DNA from 4 places in the Paenibacillus sp. BC26 genome. Region 1 is predicted to be linked to each of the others. Evidence: riboswitches for the same ligand, from Rfam matches in the RefSeq annotation. Region 1 holds a riboswitch; each other region holds the start of a gene.
What was found. A riboswitch is a leader RNA that binds a small molecule or an ion and turns the genes downstream of it on or off. The one in region 1 is predicted to bind cyclic di-GMP.

Region 1 (4,132 bases):
ATTTCGCGATGATAATGCCAATTGATAAACAGATCGTTATTCCGCAGGGATTGAAACACTTTTATGGAGAGCAGCGGGTTCTCGTAAACGACCTTTTCATTGTAAAATTCCACGGTACCATCCCTTCGATAACAAAATCACATAAAACCATACCTATATAGCGCCTATATTTTTGTGGACATGTTCGTCTATACTGTAGTCAGTTGTGTCTCTCTATCTAGCTGACACGCATACTACAAATTATATCATTTCGAGGCTCATGGAGGTAGAAATTTAAAATGTCAAAAGTACGTGTAGGCATTATTGGCTGCGGCGGTATCGCCAACGGTAAACATCTCCCAAGTTTGGCCCAAGTCAAAGACGCTGAAATCGTTGCTTTCTGCGATATCATTGTTGAGAAGGCTGAACAAGCAAAAGCGAAATACGGCACTGAAGAGGCAAAAGTATATTCTGACTATAAACTACTGCTTCAAGACGCGTCGATCGACGTGATTCACGTTTGTACGCCTAACGATTCCCATGCGGTTATCTCCATCGACGCATTGGAAGCCGGCAAACACGTGCTTTGCGAGAAGCCAATGGCTAAAACAGCTGCTGACGCTCGCAAAATGCTTGAAGTTGCACAACGTACCGGCAAAAAACTCAGCATCGGTTACAACAACCGTTACCGTGCAGACAGCCGTTACCTGAAAGAAGCTTGCGATGCAGGCGAGCTTGGCGAAATTTACTTCGCTAAAGCACATGCGATCCGTCGTCGCGCTGTTCCGACATGGGGCGTATTCTTGGACGAAGAGAAACAAGGCGGCGGACCGCTTATCGATATCGGTACTCACGCTCTTGACCTTGTATTGTGGATGATGGACAACTACAAGCCGAAAGTCGTTCTTGGCCGCGCTTACCACAAGCTGTCCCAAAACGAGAACGCTGCGAATGCTTGGGGCCCATGGGATCCAAAACAATTCACAGTTGAAGATTCCGCTTTCGCTATGATCACAATGGAGAACGGTGCAACTGTTATCCTTGAATCCAGCTGGGCGCTTAACTCGCTTGAAGTCGATGAGGCTAAAGTATCCCTCAGCGGTACTAAAGCAGGCGCTGACATGAAAGACGGTCTTCGTTTCAATGGCGAGCACAACAGCCGCCTATATGTAAACAAAGTTGAACTGAACAGCGGCGGCGTTGCTTTCTATGAAGGCGCGAGCGAAACTGCAGAAGTTCTTGAAGCAAGCATGTGGATCGATGCCGTTAAAAACGACAAAGAAACTTTCGTTAAACCAGAGCAAGCGCTTGTGGTTTCCGAAATTCTTGAAGCGATCTACGAGTCTTCCCGTACGGGCAAGGCTGTATACTTCGAGTAAAACATTCATTGAAGCCGGGGATGGCCTTGTCATCTTCGGCTTTTTTGCAATAATTAACGATGTTAGCTATATTTTCGAATTCGACAAAATATGTCAAAGTTCAACGTTATTCGCTCTGTACAGTTTTGGGAAAAAATCTATAATGAGAGTTAAACTAATCTTCAGGAAAATTTTACAACTTAATACCTATGATAAAGGCAAACCATAGGAAACTATGGGACGCAAAGCCGTGGCCTAAGGGATCACTCACCGTGATGCTAAGGTAGACAAGGTTGCCGAGTAGATGGAATCCATCCTATTCGGGTGGTTTTTTTATTGCCATTTTACACTCTGCTGCTAAGTCAATGAACCGGAGGAAGGTTAGCATGGCATCCGTCGCACTCGTCGCCATTTCATTTGTACTCGTATTCAGTTCTTCTCTAATCCTCTTTCATCTGTACAGGCGTATGAATGCAGCAAGGTATACGACAATCTTTTGGCTTATGAGCGGTGCTTTTGTATTTAGTATCGGGATTTGGTCCATGCATTTTGTGGCATTGCTCGCGTATCCGTTCCCGGTCAAGGTGATGTATCATTTCGGTTATGTATTTCTCTCCATGGGTGTTTTAGTCGTCTTGTCCGCGATAGCGCTTCTCTTGTTCGAACGTGCTGCGCAGCGACATCGGACAAGCCTGCTCGTTCTCGGTATTTTGGTACAGACCGGCGGCATCGTAGCCATGCACTACATTGGGATGAAAGCCATCAAAGCCCATGCGACACTCCACTATCAGTCATCCACAGGTTTTGTTTCCATTATCGTGCTGGCACTTGTGTTGGGATTCGTATTCACAAGGCAGCATCGATTCCATAAACTAAGCCGTTTTCGGCAGTTCATCCACGCACTATCGCTATCCGCAGCCGTTGAATTTCTTCATTATAGCAACATGCCCATGATGCATGGCATTACATCGCAATATGCAAGTGAATCTGTGGCTTTATCGCAAAATCAATTCTTTCTGGCCATTAGCATAAGTTTGATCGTTTCCGTAATCTGCATGTATTCAATCGTCATTCTGATGATTGACAGCCGCCTGAAGCAAAGCGAAGAACGCCTTAAGCGGATGAATGAGGCCTATTCGCATATTCTGGATTCCGTGGCCGAGGGGATCTACCGACTGGACGAGCGGGGCAAGGTAATCTTCTGGAATCAAGCCGCTGCGAACTTAACGGGCTTCGAGGCGAATGAGGTACTCGGGCGTAAGGTTGGACTGCGAGCGATGAAGCCGGAGGATGAGGAATGGGATCCCGTCGAGAAGGTGAATCGCTCCGGCAACGCTGACTATGTAGCGGATGATTTGTTTCGCCGCAAGAATGGTTCGACGTTCCCGGTGGAATATCATATTACGCCAATGCGGGTCAAAGGCGAGCAAGCCGGAGTCGTCATCAACTTTACCGATTTAACGCAGCGCAAGGAGCAAGAGGCGTTCATTGTAGAGTCGGAGAAGCTGTCGATGGCGGGCCAGCTGGCAGCAGGCATCGCGCACGAGATTCGAAATCCGCTTACGGCGATTAAAGGATTTATGAAGCTGTTTCAGAACGGGATGAGCAAAATGGAGTATGTCGCCATTATTACGTCCGAGGTTGTTCGGATGGAAGGCATCATTAACGAGCTGCTCCTGCTTGCGAAGCCGCAAATCAGCCGATTTCAAGCGACCAATCTATGCGAGCTGCTAGCCGGAGTCTATACGCTGCTGGAATCACAGGCTAATCTAAACAATGTAGATATCAAGCTGCAATATTCGGAGCCGGAGCTGCTTATTTATTGCGATGAAAGCCAGATCAAACAGGTATTTATCAATCTCATTAAGAACGCAATCGAAGCAACGGAAGGCGGCGGCGAAGTTCGAATTGTGGCAGAACAGGTCGGCAACCACATGATGACCTCGATTGCAGACAGTGGCTGCGGCATTCCTCAGGAGATGCTGGATCAGGTGGGCAGACCTTTTTTTACGACGAAGGAGCAGGGTACGGGCCTTGGGCTGATGATCAGCAACAAAATCATTTCCAGCCATGGCGGGACAATTTCTATTGCCAGCAAAATGGGAGAGGGCACGACGTTCCAAGTAACGCTCCCCGGGGGGTATCGAAATGGTGCATAATCATATCGAAGGCAGCTATAACTGGTTCTTGGTCTGTTTGTCGTTTATTATTGCGCTGTTCGCTTCGTATACGGCATTGAATTTAGCCAGACGCGTTCTGTTGTCGGAAGGCTGGAAGAAACGAGGATGGCTGTTCGGCGGAGCAGTCGTCATGGGTGTCGGGATATGGTCGATGCATTTTATCGCGATGCTCGCTGTCCACCTTCCTACCGGCGTGACCTATGATTTTGTAACCGTGCTGGTGTCGATTGGCGTTTCCATAGTTGGTGCCTTTATCGGTTTCGGCATTGCCAGCCACTCCGGTCGCGGTACGCTGAGGCTGATTGTCGGCGGGACCATTATGGGACTTGCTATCACCGGCATGCATTACATAGGGATGTATGCCTTGACGGGACTTACGGTTACTTATAATCCCTATATATTCTCACTTTCCATTCTGATCGCTGTGTTGGCATCGATTGTTGCATTGCTATTCTCCTTCCGCAGAAATAATCACTATTGGCTGAGCGGTTTCATTATGGGCATCGCAGTCACAGGGATGCACTATACGGGCATGTCAGCGGCAACTATGTCGATGCCGGTCCATATGCTTAGCCGCGTGACCGATGCGCAGGCGATGGATTTTATCGAAATGGC
Region 2 (4,132 bases), on a different contig from region 1:
TCTGCCGTGACGGCAAACTTGCGGCCGTTCACGCCGGGGTTGTTCTTCTGAGCCTCATACGCTTCGAAGAAGGTGACGGCCGTCTGCGCGGCCAGCCTTGCATCCGCGAGGCGCGAAGCAGCTCGCATGCCATCGGCGAGCTGCGCCATCGTGACGACCGCGTCCGTCTGCTTGTCGCGGTCGTAACGATCATAGTGCAAGGCGAGGCGCCAATACGCCGCCGCGCCGTGCACATCGCTCTGCTCGGCCGCAGCCTCGCCGAGCGCCCACAAGAGCGGCACGGACTGCGGCTCATAGCGCAGTCCGGCCGCCAGCAGCACCGCCCGTTCCGGCGGCGGTGCCAGTGCGGCAAGCTCGAGTCGAATCCGCGTCCAATACGGATTCAACTCGAGCGCCGCGCGAAGCGCGGCTGTTTGCGCAGCAGCACTGCGAGCGGCTGACACAGCCGCCTCGCGGTACTGCACGGCGCGGTCGAACCGCACGCTGAACACAGCGGCGGCGGTGAGACTTGCTGCGGCTGCGACAAGCAGCGCAGTGCGCAGCTGTCGCAGCGGCAGAGCTGCTAGAATGGCGTGCTTGATCGACCCCGTAGGTTCGCCCGAATAGTAGACCACCCAGCTGAGCAGCAAGAGCCAATAATACCCGAAGGACATATCGAAGTCCACCGCCGCATGCAGCAGCAGCACGCTAATCGGCAGAAGCCCGATCGGATTCGACCGCCATACGCCGCGCAGCAAGACAAAGAAGACCACGGCAGCAACCAACAGCCCGACAAGACCCAGATCAAGCGCAATTTCAATGTAACCGCTATGTACTTCATTCCCAACGTAAGGCGCGGTTTGCACTTGGGTAAACAACATCCGCCATGTGTCGCCGCCACGGCCGAAGAACAGCGCTTCCTTCATGAGCAGCCATGCATCCTTATAAAATAACCCGCGCGCGCCGGCCGTCTGAAACCCGCCGCTTAAACGTCCTTGAATAACCGATGGAAGGAGCATGACCATGCCAAATAATCCTGCAAGCCAGCAGCCCCATGCTATTCGGCTGAGCAGCTGTTCTCGTCCTCGTGCCTGCATCCATCTCAAAGCAGTAAATCCGGCAAGTGCAGCCACACCTATCAGAATCAGCAATACGGTCTCCTGCGAAGTTGCCCCATCCTGTACAAACTTGCTAGTACCATCACCGGCATCCCCACTGCGTAATCCTGCATGAACGACAGCTCGATATGCAGCCCCGCCGCTTATCAATGCCCAGCCGCTAAAGATAAGCCAAGTGACGCGTTCCTTACTGCGCAGCAGCAGAAGGCCGCCAACCCATGCCAGGGCGGTCACGAGCCAAGCTCCTCTGGATTCGGTTAGCAGCAGTACCAAGACAGCAGGCAGCACCCCGGCTGCAGCCCCGATAAACGACGATACCGAAGCCTTTTCCCTGATTAGCAAGAGCAAATAGAATAAGAGATAGGCACCGGCTACGGCACCTAAGAAATTCGGATATTGCATGAACCCCGACAAACGCGCTCCAACAGCGGACAGTCTTGCATCGCCGGTAGTCATGATGATTTCGGGAAAAGCAACCCACCCCATCCATCCCGCGATCGCTCCCGTGATAACGAAAGCGCCTGAGCCCTGAATGGCCGCAGAAAGCCACTTTAGGCGGTGTCGCCGCACAGTCGTATCGGAGCTTGAACAGAACCAGCTGTACAAGGTGACGGCAAAAGCCGTATATGCCGTCCATCGCAAGGCCTCATCGAAGCTGCCTAACACGGAAGCAGGACGATGGATCAGCGCCACTGCATATAGCAGTGCAATCGCAAGCAGTCCATAAAACGCCGCCGGAACGCCCTTCCTAAGCCGCGTATCCGCTTTCCGAGAGTGAGCCGCTATATCTGCTCCTACTATGAACACGCAGACGACGATAAGGATGGATTCCCACCGATAAAAGATTGTATCAAAGAACATTCCGTAATGATAAGCCGAACCAGCCAGCACGATCGCCACGGCCAGCGCAGCTAGTCCCGTCAGCCCACTTCGCATAACCACTTCCCCTTTTGCTCAAACCCCGCCGCATTCTTTTCGTTATTTTTCCAATTGTACCATAATTGACGAGCTGACTTATAAAAAAAGAAGACGCTGCCGGATCACCATCATCCGTTCAAACGTCTTCTTATGCCAGCAACGCCGAAATCACGTTTATCTGCTCTTCTTAGCCGATGCCTTCTCCTTCTTAAGCTTGAAATAGGCTTCAATCTGCACACGCAGCAAGTACGCCCGAAGCGCCCTCTGCTGCTGCTCGTCTAACCCTTGAAAGCGAGCTCCGTAAAACTTCCACTCACTTCCATCGTCCTTGCGGATTATTTCAATTTCGCACTCCAACTTAAAGCCCAGTGATAGGCTCGTCGTGAGGATATCCCCATTCGCGAGCGTTGGAGGGCTCATTAAGGAAAAACCTATGCCGGTGTCGCTTATATTTCTTAGCTCTATATCGAAGCTGTCTGTAGCTTCTATCGTCAATTTCTCCCCTTTGGAGTTTTCTATCTCTTGCGAGTATGTTCGCGAAATCGTACCTCTTGCCTCGATATCGATACGCGGCGATTCCCGCTTCTCATCCAGTCCCGCCAATGAACGGATCGGAAAAATAACCGCGATGGAACCTTCCGCCTTTGCAATAATCGTCGATTGCAGACGGTGAATACCGACAGGTGAATACACGGTTAAGCTAACCGGATCTCCGAGCTCGAAGTTCTTGAACTCCGTAAGCTCGATTTCCATCATTTCGCCTTCTGCATGGGCAAGTACGCCTGTAGCAACATACCCTTCTTTCTCAACCATAGTACGGCTGTGCAGCAATGCCTTCATAGCAAAGGTAGGTTTATTATTGAAACCAATTCTTTCATTCATGCCTGTCACATCCATTCCCCCTTTACATATGAAGAACACTCCGGCAACCGCAATACTTTGCATAAAAACAGAAAAAGCGCTTCCTCATACAAGAACGGAGCCGCTTCAGTACCCCGAGACAGACTCGGGTGTTCATTTCGGCAGTCAGGCTGTCATTCGTTCGCTACTTCATTATTAGCGGACATTAGACCCTTTAACTTTGCGTCCTTATCTTTCGATAAGTTTGCCAGTATCGATGATATGCAGTTGTCAGCAGTATGCTAACCTACCTACAGTTCTTTCACGATCATTAACTTATGTTGGTCTTTGAGGTCGATCTGATAGGCTGAAGCAGGTGCAGTTCCATCAGACTCACGGATAATCCGAACCGTTGGACGATGAACCGCGAGCGGATCGTTCATAGCTACGACAGCAACTTGCCCTGAACTGAGCAGTACCGTTGTGGAGACCGGATAAATCGAAATATGCTTACAAAAAATTTTGATCAATTCTAAATCAAAATAGGTATTTCCTGCAGCAAACAAAAACTCGATCGCTTCCGATGGGGTATATCGTTTCCGATGCGGCCTTGGAGAGGTAAGCGCATCGTATACATCTGCGATGGCGACGATTTGAGCGTATTCATGAATGGCCTCCCGCTTAAGCTTGCGCGGATAGCCTGTGCCGTCGTAGCGCTCGTGATGCTGAAGCGCGCAGTGAGCCGAGAGTAAACTAATATCATGCTGCGCTCTAATAATGTTGAAGCCATCCTCGGTATGCTTCTCCATGAGCATCCGCTCGCTTGGCGTTAATGCGGACGTCTTGGTCAAAATCTCTTTGGGCAGCCGCGTCATGCCGATATCGAATAACATCGCGCCCATGCCAAGCTCTTCGAGCTGCGTACGGTTATATCCTCTGGCCAACCCCATGATGCCTGCCAGTATCGTGACATTCAAGGAATGGTGGAACAAGTAGCTGTCCGCCACGTGAATGTTGGTCAAGCTGACCATAACATCTTCACGCCGAATGAGATCCTGCATAATATCGCCGAATACTTTACGGAAAGTGCGGCCAAGCTCGGGGGCGATCGTTCGCCCTTTGGTCACCTGTTGGTCCATTAGCGAATTCATCGTCTTGTAAATCGTATCCGATGCCGCTTTGTGCGTGCTGTCTTGAATAGCCGTTGTCGGCTCTAAGCCCTCTGTCAGGGGATCATCAATGAAAAGCATGTCGATGCCTAAACCAGCCAATCTGTC
Region 3 (4,132 bases), 190 kb from region 1:
CGAGCCAATCCAGCTTAATGTTCAGAATGATGGCGCCATCCATTCGGTTATCGCGATCCGTCGTCTCATACATCACATAGCTTAATACCGTATTCGCAGCAGTTCCTCCTGCGCCTAGGTCATCGGATTCCGCACTGCGGCGCACAATTGCACGGAGCACCGGAATGGTCGTATAGCTTTGCAGCACCTTATCGAGCTCTGCGTCCTTATGATACAAATCGCCATATGTCGAGTAATAGAGCTTCTTATGATTGTTATAGATGTAGATGGACTGAATGAACGGATTGTTCGCCACAATGGTCGCGTTTAGTTTATTGATGACATTCAAATGCTCGTACGTTTCCTCATCGTTCAAATACATAAGCGCCTTCACGTCATTGCTGCCATAGGTGGAAAGGGTAATATTGCGAATCATCGTATCGAGATAATCGATGTTGTATTTCATCTGCGAGAGTACCTTCTGGCTGTTCTCGTATTCGCTCTTGAACACCTTCTTCTCTACATTCACATAGACCAGGGCTGAGAATGAAACGACGATTAGCAAAATAATGCCTGCAATCCATAAGAAGATGCGCAGCAAATATTTCTTTTCTTGAAACAGACGAATGAGGCTCATAAGCAAGTACCACCCTTGTTATTCAATCTTTGCTTCCCTAACCGAGCTGCCGTAATGAATGTCCGCTTTGCAAATATGTCCGGCAACCGCGATCGGCTGCTTGCCTTCTGCCGCATGCAATAATTGAAGGGCAGCGCTGCGTCCCATCTCATAGAAAGGCTGGTTCGCACCTGTGATATCCAGTCGAAGTTTCCCGTTCAACCCCTGCGCATCATAAGTAACCAGGGACATGTCGTCCGGGACGCGCCTGCCAAGCCGCTCAAGTGCAGCAAGCGCAGCTTCGGCAATCTGATCATTCGCCGCAAAAACAGCCGTATACCGCATCGTCCCCAGCGCATACGCAAGCCGAGAAACAAACGCTTCGATTTCACTCTCGAAATTCTCGAACCGAGTTGGGATGCTCAAGTCGTAATCCGCTTCGAAAGGAACACCTGCTTCGATGAAAGCTTGTCTCATGCCAAGCAGCCGTTCATAGAACGTGCTGAGATCCGAATTGCGTACGAACGCAATCCGCCGATGCCCCTTGGCAAGCAGCAACTTCGTGAGCGAATAAGCGCCCGCAGCGTTATCGCTCGTCACAAAGGGGATATCGCTGTCCCAAACCCGCCGATCTAAGAAAATAACCGGGATCCCGCTTGCCGATAACCGCTCGTAGAGCTGCCGACTGCGCAGCTCGTCCTGTCCCCCGTGGATCGGACTGAGAATAATCCCCTCCACTTGCCTTTCAATCGCGCTCGCAACGAACGACTCCAGCTTATCAAAGCTGCGGTTATCGCTGCTGCTCATCAGCTGATAGCCCTTCGGCTGCAGCGCATCCTCGATCCCGCGCAGGGCGGCTCCCCATAACGGGTTGTCGATGCCGATAACAGATGCGGCGATTAGCCCGCTCCCGCTCATCGATTGAGACACGGAACTCAGCCCGCCATCTGCGAGATAAGTACCTCGGCGGTTGTCCCGTGTTAGAAGTCCTTCCCCGCAGAGCTCCTTAATTGCCTTCTCGATCGTATTAACGCTGGATTGATAGGACTCCGCCAAATTGCGGCTGGACGGCAATCGCGAAGATCCCTGCCACTCGCCTATATGTATGCGCTTTCGAATATCTTCCTTAATACGGTGATACGGGTAGGTAGACAACCAATTCACCTTCATCTCTGCTAGATTAGCTTGACTATATGACATGTGTATCATCTGTGTCAATCCATAGCCTGCTCTTGAATTCCATTGTGATTATAGTCCTAATTATATAAGTCTTTAGTCCTTTATTTAATAACACCGCTCACCGCACAGGCTCATAAATACCAACTCTATCCTTTTAAATAGGTTCCATAGACCCATTCACGCGACTGAGATATTATGGAAAATAAGATTAGAACTATATTCCTACATATTTCGTCAAAATTGAATCGTTTCTCATAGGCAAACCCTTCGAAAGCAGGGGGCGCAAAGTCATTGGGTCTAAGTCTTTTCTCCTAACAAGGAATGGGATACGACAGCCAGACTGCCGAAGTTAATCTGCTGACCTTGGTGCCTCCAAGCGGGAAGATGCGTATCGGTCTATTGCCGCCATCTTGCTCTGAAGGGCCGGTTTTTTTTTTTGTATACCAATATGGACACAGAAAGGATGTGATCGGCTTGGCCACCTCATACGAGCAGTTTAGTTCGAAGCTACTGACCTACACGTTAATGTTTCTTATCCTGTCCTCGCTCCCTATCTATGTAACCGTTCTCTCGCTTGAGCTGATAACCTTTCAAGTTTTCATACGATTCGTCTCTTCCGTCATTCCGCTTGGTTTTGTGCTCTATTTCGTTTACCGGCAGACCTACAAGACGCTGAAAGGGAAATTAATTATTTCCGCCTATTCATTCCTGCTCTGCTCCATCGTCATGTGCTTTATACCCACGCCGAATTCCGGTACCGTGGTCTTCCTCTTCGCGCTTCTCTCCCTCATCTATCTGGACCGCTATGTAACGCTGTTGGCAAGCGGATATGGCATTGTGCTACTCATCGTCCATCAATTGTTTAACCCCTATATGCTCAAAATGGACCTGATCTCCCGAGTCGTACAGTTCACCCTGTTCACCATGTGCTGCATCACTTGTGTCAGCGTATGCATCATCGGACGCCGAATCATCGCGCATGCACAGCGAAGCGAGAAGAAAGCGCTGGATAATGAGAACCGGTACCGGCAAATTTTCGAGCTGTCTCCCGAAGCCAATATCGTTCAAATCGATAATAAGATTGTTCATATGAATCGGTCGGGGCTGGCGATGCTCGGCGCGAAGCATCTGGATGAATTAATCGGCGTTGATGTATTTGACTTGGCTCTGCCGGAGTATCACGACCTGATCCGCGCGAAAGCGGCTGACCTTATTGCAGGCAAAACCATCTTGGATTATACGGAGCTTCGTATTTACAAGGTCAATGGAGAAGTGATCGAGGTGGAAACCAATTCGATATCGACTTTGTTCAATAATCGCCCGGCCATCCTCTCGAACTTCCGTAATATTTCGGAAACGAAGAACGCCCGTGAAACCATTAATTATATGGCTTATCACGATCAATTGACCGATCTGCCGAATCGCTATCAATTCATTATGAAGATAGAAGCAGAGCTTCGGAATGCCGCTAATCATCCATGCAGCTTCGCGGTCTTGTTTCTTGATATGGACCGATTCAAATCCATCAACGATACGTTCGGGCACCCCCATGGGGACCGTCTGCTTAAGAACTTCGCGAAGCGGCTTCAGGCATCGCTGGAGCCTTCATCCTTTGCGGCCAGACTTGCCGGTGACGAGTTTGTCATCCTGCTTCCGAATAGCAGCGCAGAAACGTTAGGGGCGCTGATTGAGCCCCTGCTGGAACGGCTCTCGGAGCCTTTCATCCTCAAAGGGCAAGAGATTAGCGTTACGACGAGCATCGGGATTGCAATGTATCCCAAAGACGGTCAGGATGCCGATACGCTGCTGATTCACGCGGATGCGGCTATGTATGCGGCTAAGAGGCAGGGGAGAAACAACTACGCCTTCTACAGCACGGAGATGAACGAGGTTAATTTGCGGAAAATGATGCTGGAGCAGGACTTGCGCAAAGCACTCCAGCAAGACGAACTTCATTTGGTCTATCAGGGCAAGAAGGATTTGTCAGCCGACCGCTTGAGCGGCTTCGAGGCTCTCCTGCGTTGGACGCATCCGAAGTTCGGTGCCGTTTCTCCGGCGGAATTCATACCGCTTGCCGAAGAAACCGGGCTTATCGTTCCGATAGGCGAGTGGGTAGTGCGGCAGGTGTGCGATCAAATCAATTCTTGGAAGCAAGCGGGCTTGTCCCCCTTGCCGGTGTCCGTCAACTTATCGGTGCGCCAATTCAAGCAGGACAACCTGATTGAGATGCTGAAGACGATCCTGCTGTCCACCGGGATCGAGCCGCGCCTCATTGATCTGGAAATTACAGAAAGCGTTGCTTCATCGAATTTCGAAGCCCCGCTTATAGACAAGCTGCACGAAATGAAGGCGCTCGGT
Region 4 (4,132 bases), 320 kb from region 1:
TTCAAGCAGTTGGTTCTCCATTACGTTGGAGAGCGCCATAATGTTCAGCGTTGTTTCGTAGCCGCGGGAATTGAATACGTTAACCAGCTCCAGCGCCTTCGGCACGTCTTGAATGTAGCAGGCAACACGGATCAAATCGAGCATGCTCTCTTCGCGCGGAAGAATATCGTTCTCGTCTACCCGTCCGATATCGACAAGCGCAGAAAGCTTCGTATTCAGCTTCTGCGGGATGACTTTACGAAGGAAGTCGTCGTCCAGGAAGCGCCATGGACCAGCATCTTCAGCGCCTTTAAGCAGCTTCGGCGAGTTCTTGTACCCGATTTCCATATACTCGACGCCGGCTTCATTCAGCGAGTTGTACAGATGCTGAACGAACTCAACGCTGAAATCCCAGTTATTGACGAGTCCGCCGTCGCGGATCGTGCAGTCGACGATTTTACAATGACTTTTTTTCGAAGCATTCATAGCATTGTGTCTCCTTTTTAGCCAGATCTTGTCTTTTCTACTCATAATACTTGATATTGGCTATGAACGCAAAGTCATTTTTGTCAGAATTGCACTACTCTTCGGATTATATGGCGCGGAAGGATTTCCTTGTGCTGACCATCGTTTGATCTAATTTATCGCTCAGTTTCTCCAGCATTGTCGCCAGCTCCGACGATCTGGAAATCAGCTGATGCTGCTCATTCGAGCTGCCTGTGACCGTCTTTACGCTGCCCGTCAATTCAACGGACATGCGGGAGATTTCCTCGATGTTGATGCTGAACTGCTGCGTACTGGCAGACATTTGCTGAGACGCGCCGGAGATGTAATGAATTTGTTCCGCAACGGTTTTAATAGACCGCATAATGCGTTCGAACGCCGCTCCCGCATCACATACGGCTTGATTTCCTGATGCTACCTCAACAATTACTTGATCCATGGATTGGATGGAAGCCCGGTTATTAGCCTGGATGTCTTGAACAAGCTCAGCGATTCTCTGGGCGGAGGCGGTGGTTTGCTCAGACAGCTTGCGGACTTCATTGGATACGACGGTAAAACCTCTGCCATGCTCGCCTGCCCGTGCCGCTTCGATCGCCGCATTCAGAGCCAGCAGACTGGTCTGGGAAGCTATGTCTGTAATTAAACTCGTAATATCATCTATTTCTTGTGAACGCTGACCAAGCAGCTTTACTTTGGCAGCCGATTCTTGAACGGCATTGCTCATCGATGTCATCTGCCGGACAGCCTTCTGAATGGCTTCATTCCCGTTGTCGGCCTCTGTCGCAACCTCGTTCGAGAAATTAGACACGGTGGCAGACGTTTCAGCGATGGTATGGATATCTCGGAGCATCTCTCCGATCACCTTCTTGCCGGTCTGTGCGCCATTCTCCTGTAAATGTGCCGCGGCATCGACCTTATGCATCGTTTGTACGATATCCCCTGCCAAGAGATTAAGCGTGGCCGCGTTGCAGCTGAGCTCCTTGGAGTTCATGAGCACCTGGTCCGACGTTTCCGTCACATTTTCGATAATTTGTTTGACCGCTGCTTGAATTTTCTGCTGTTGGGCCGATTCCAGTGCGTGGATGAAGGCTCTGCGCGTCATAATTTGATAGGTAACGGCGCCGATAAACAAAACAACAAATACGATGTGAATGGAGACCATGGCCAGCGAATAATCACGGGTTCCGTAGACAAGCTCTGGGAAGATTAAGAAGCCGAGTACATGCTGCAGAGCGAAGATGACGGTGCTGATGAGAAGCATTGCGATGAGGTCGTAGTACAAAATAATGGCCAGTACCATAAAGATGGAGAAGTGGTATTCCACCGTCCCGTTACCGCCGGCAATGATGGATATGCTGCTGAAGGTAAGCGAAAGCGTCATAAGAAGCGGAACGCTCTGCTGTTCCTTCTGTAACCGCATGCAAAATCCGGCAAGCAGTAAGCAAGTAAACGGCAATGCGAAGAACGTTTGATTAAGTAAGGAGAGAAGCGTTGAACCATTCTGATCCGGATGATGATCATGCTGCATGGAAAAACCGAGCCAATCGAATGCGTGTACCAGAAGCGATAAAAGTACAATAATTGTAGAAATGAATAACATGACACGGTTTTTCTCTCTAAGCATACAACGAGCCTACCTCCCAATATTTGTATAAATATAAAAAGAGTCCACCCATGTTAAGGATGGACTCCTTTTCACCCGGTAACCTGTCCACCATGGCATCGGTATCGATGCTTTAGGCCTAGGCTTTGCGTCCCAACATTTCCATTGGTTTGCCTTTATCATATGAGAAGTAGTTGTAAAACTATGGTTTTGTAAATATTAACAGGGTTAATTATAGGAGAGTAAAGCCCTATTTGTACATAGCGTAATTTGTAATCTTTTGTCGAATTTGTCAGATCATCTCTTCTGCTTTCACCACTTCATCGAATTTGGCAGCTGTAATCAGTCCGCTGCGAATGGCAGCCTCACGCAGCGTCAGGCCTTCCTTATGAGCGGACTTCGCAATAGCTGCCGCATTCTCATAGCCGATATGAGGATTGAGCGCCGTAACGAGCATCAGGGACTCGTTCAGATGCCGGGCGATTGCTTCCCGATTCGGCTCAATGCCAACCGCGCAATGCTCATCGAAGGAGCGGATGGCATCGCTTAGAATGCGGGTCGACTGCAGGAAGTTGTGAATGATGACAGGCTTAAACACGTTCAGCTCGAAGTTGCCCTGGCTGGCCGCGAAGCCGATTGCCGCGTCATTGCCCATGATCTGACAGACCACCATCGTCAGCGCTTCGCACTGCGTCGGGTTCACCTTCCCAGGCATGATGGAGCTGCCCGGCTCGTTCTCCGGTATTCGAATCTCGCCAATCCCGCAGCGAGGGCCGCTTGCGAGCCAGCGCACGTCGTTCGCGATCTTCATCAAGTCCGCGGCGAGCGCTTTGATTGCGCCATGCACGAAGACGATTTCGTCGTGGCTTGTCAGCGCGTGAAATTTGTTCGGCGCGCTAATGAAGTTCTTGCCGGTTAGGCGGCTGATCTCCGCCGACACTTTCTCGCTGAAGCCCGGCGGGGCATTGAGGCCCGTGCCCACGGCCGTGCCGCCGATGGCAAGTTCGCGCAGCTCCTCGCGGCTTGCTCTAATATTACGCTCGCCTTTCTCCAGCATCCGAACCCAGCCGCTGATTTCCTGGCCGAGCGTAAGCGGAGTGGCATCCTGCAGATGGGTGCGGCCGATTTTGATTACATCCATGAAGCTTGCGCTCTTCTGCTCGAGCGTGGATTTCAGCTGCGCAATGGCCGGCAGGACGAGATCCTCCACAGCAATCAGCGCGGCGATATGCATCGCCGTTGGAAAGGTATCATTAGAGCTCTGCGAGCGGTTCACGTCATCGTTGGGATGAACGGCTGCTTCTTGGCCTTTCTCCTTGAGCAGCTGTGCCGAACGCCGTGCAATCACTTCATTGACGTTCATGTTGGACTGCGTGCCGCTCCCGGTCTGCCAGACGGCAAGCGGAAACTCATCCTGCCACTTTCCTTCAATTACTTCATCCGCTGCAACCGCTATCGCTTCGGCTTTCAGGGCATCCATCTTCCCCAAGCTTCCGTTCACGGTCGCTGCTGCTTTCTTCAAATAGGCAAAAGCGGTAATTAACTCACGCGGCATCTTCTCCGTACCGATTTTGAAATTGTGCAGACTGCGCTCGGTCTGCGCTCCCCACAGCCGGTGCGCCTCAACCTGTATCTCACCCATGGAATCCTTCTCAATGCGAAAATCGCTCATCACGACTACCTCCTCATACGAATGGTTTCTGTTCGGTTTACTTTCTATATACCCAAAATGGCACTTGTTCTATTTCTATGAAAGAGGCGATGCATCTACGAGCATGCATCGCCTCTTTCCCATGATTACCTATTTGCCGGCTTGTAATACGGATTCTCCGGCTAAAACTGACTCCGCAGCTCCGGCGGCAGCTCCCTGCTCTTGCGCGTGTTCGAATCCATCGTCACACAAGTAACGGTAGCATCCCCGCACAGCTCGCCCTTCTCGTTCACGATCTCTTGCTTGAGCACATAGCTGCTCCGTCCAGCCCGCTCCGGCGTCGTCGCAACCGTCAGCCGATCCCCTTGCCTGCATTCCTTGCGATAGTTGATATT

Region 2: another riboswitch for cyclic di-GMP. It lies ahead of BM412_RS17985 (PilZ domain-containing protein); the one in region 1 lies ahead of BM412_RS02700 (ATP-binding protein).
Region 3: another riboswitch for cyclic di-GMP. It lies ahead of BM412_RS31750 (putative bifunctional diguanylate cyclase/phosphodiesterase); the one in region 1 lies ahead of BM412_RS02700 (ATP-binding protein).
Region 4: another riboswitch for cyclic di-GMP. It lies ahead of BM412_RS01445 (methyl-accepting chemotaxis protein); the one in region 1 lies ahead of BM412_RS02700 (ATP-binding protein).

Annotation. Positions count from the first base shown of each region.
Region 1 covers NZ_FPAD01000001.1:640,744-644,875, forward strand. The annotation lists gene BM412_RS02690 (AraC family transcriptional regulator) at 1-113, opposite strand, end outside; gene BM412_RS02695 (Gfo/Idh/MocA family protein) at 279-1,358, shown strand; cyclic di-GMP riboswitch class I at 1,545-1,638, shown strand; gene BM412_RS02700 (ATP-binding protein) at 1,724-3,496, shown strand; gene BM412_RS02705 (EAL domain-containing protein) at 3,486-4,132, shown strand, end outside.
Region 2 covers NZ_FPAD01000002.1:343,804-347,935, forward strand. The annotation lists gene BM412_RS17980 (O-antigen ligase family protein) at 1-2,033, opposite strand, end outside; gene BM412_RS17985 (PilZ domain-containing protein) at 2,190-2,855, opposite strand; cyclic di-GMP riboswitch class I at 3,034-3,135, opposite strand; gene BM412_RS17990 (HD-GYP domain-containing protein) at 3,167-4,132, opposite strand, start outside.
Region 3 covers NZ_FPAD01000001.1:446,984-451,115, reverse strand. The annotation lists gene BM412_RS01960 (AraC family transcriptional regulator) at 1-616, opposite strand, end outside; gene BM412_RS01955 (GntR family transcriptional regulator) at 635-1,795, opposite strand; cyclic di-GMP riboswitch class I at 2,022-2,122, shown strand; gene BM412_RS31750 (putative bifunctional diguanylate cyclase/phosphodiesterase) at 2,096-4,132, shown strand, end outside.
Region 4 covers NZ_FPAD01000001.1:319,459-323,590, reverse strand. The annotation lists gene BM412_RS01450 (aldolase catalytic domain-containing protein) at 1-465, opposite strand, end outside; gene BM412_RS01445 (methyl-accepting chemotaxis protein) at 572-2,107, opposite strand; cyclic di-GMP riboswitch class I at 2,182-2,271, opposite strand; gene fumC (class II fumarate hydratase) at 2,379-3,758, opposite strand; gene BM412_RS01435 (acyl-CoA thioesterase) at 3,920-4,132, opposite strand, start outside.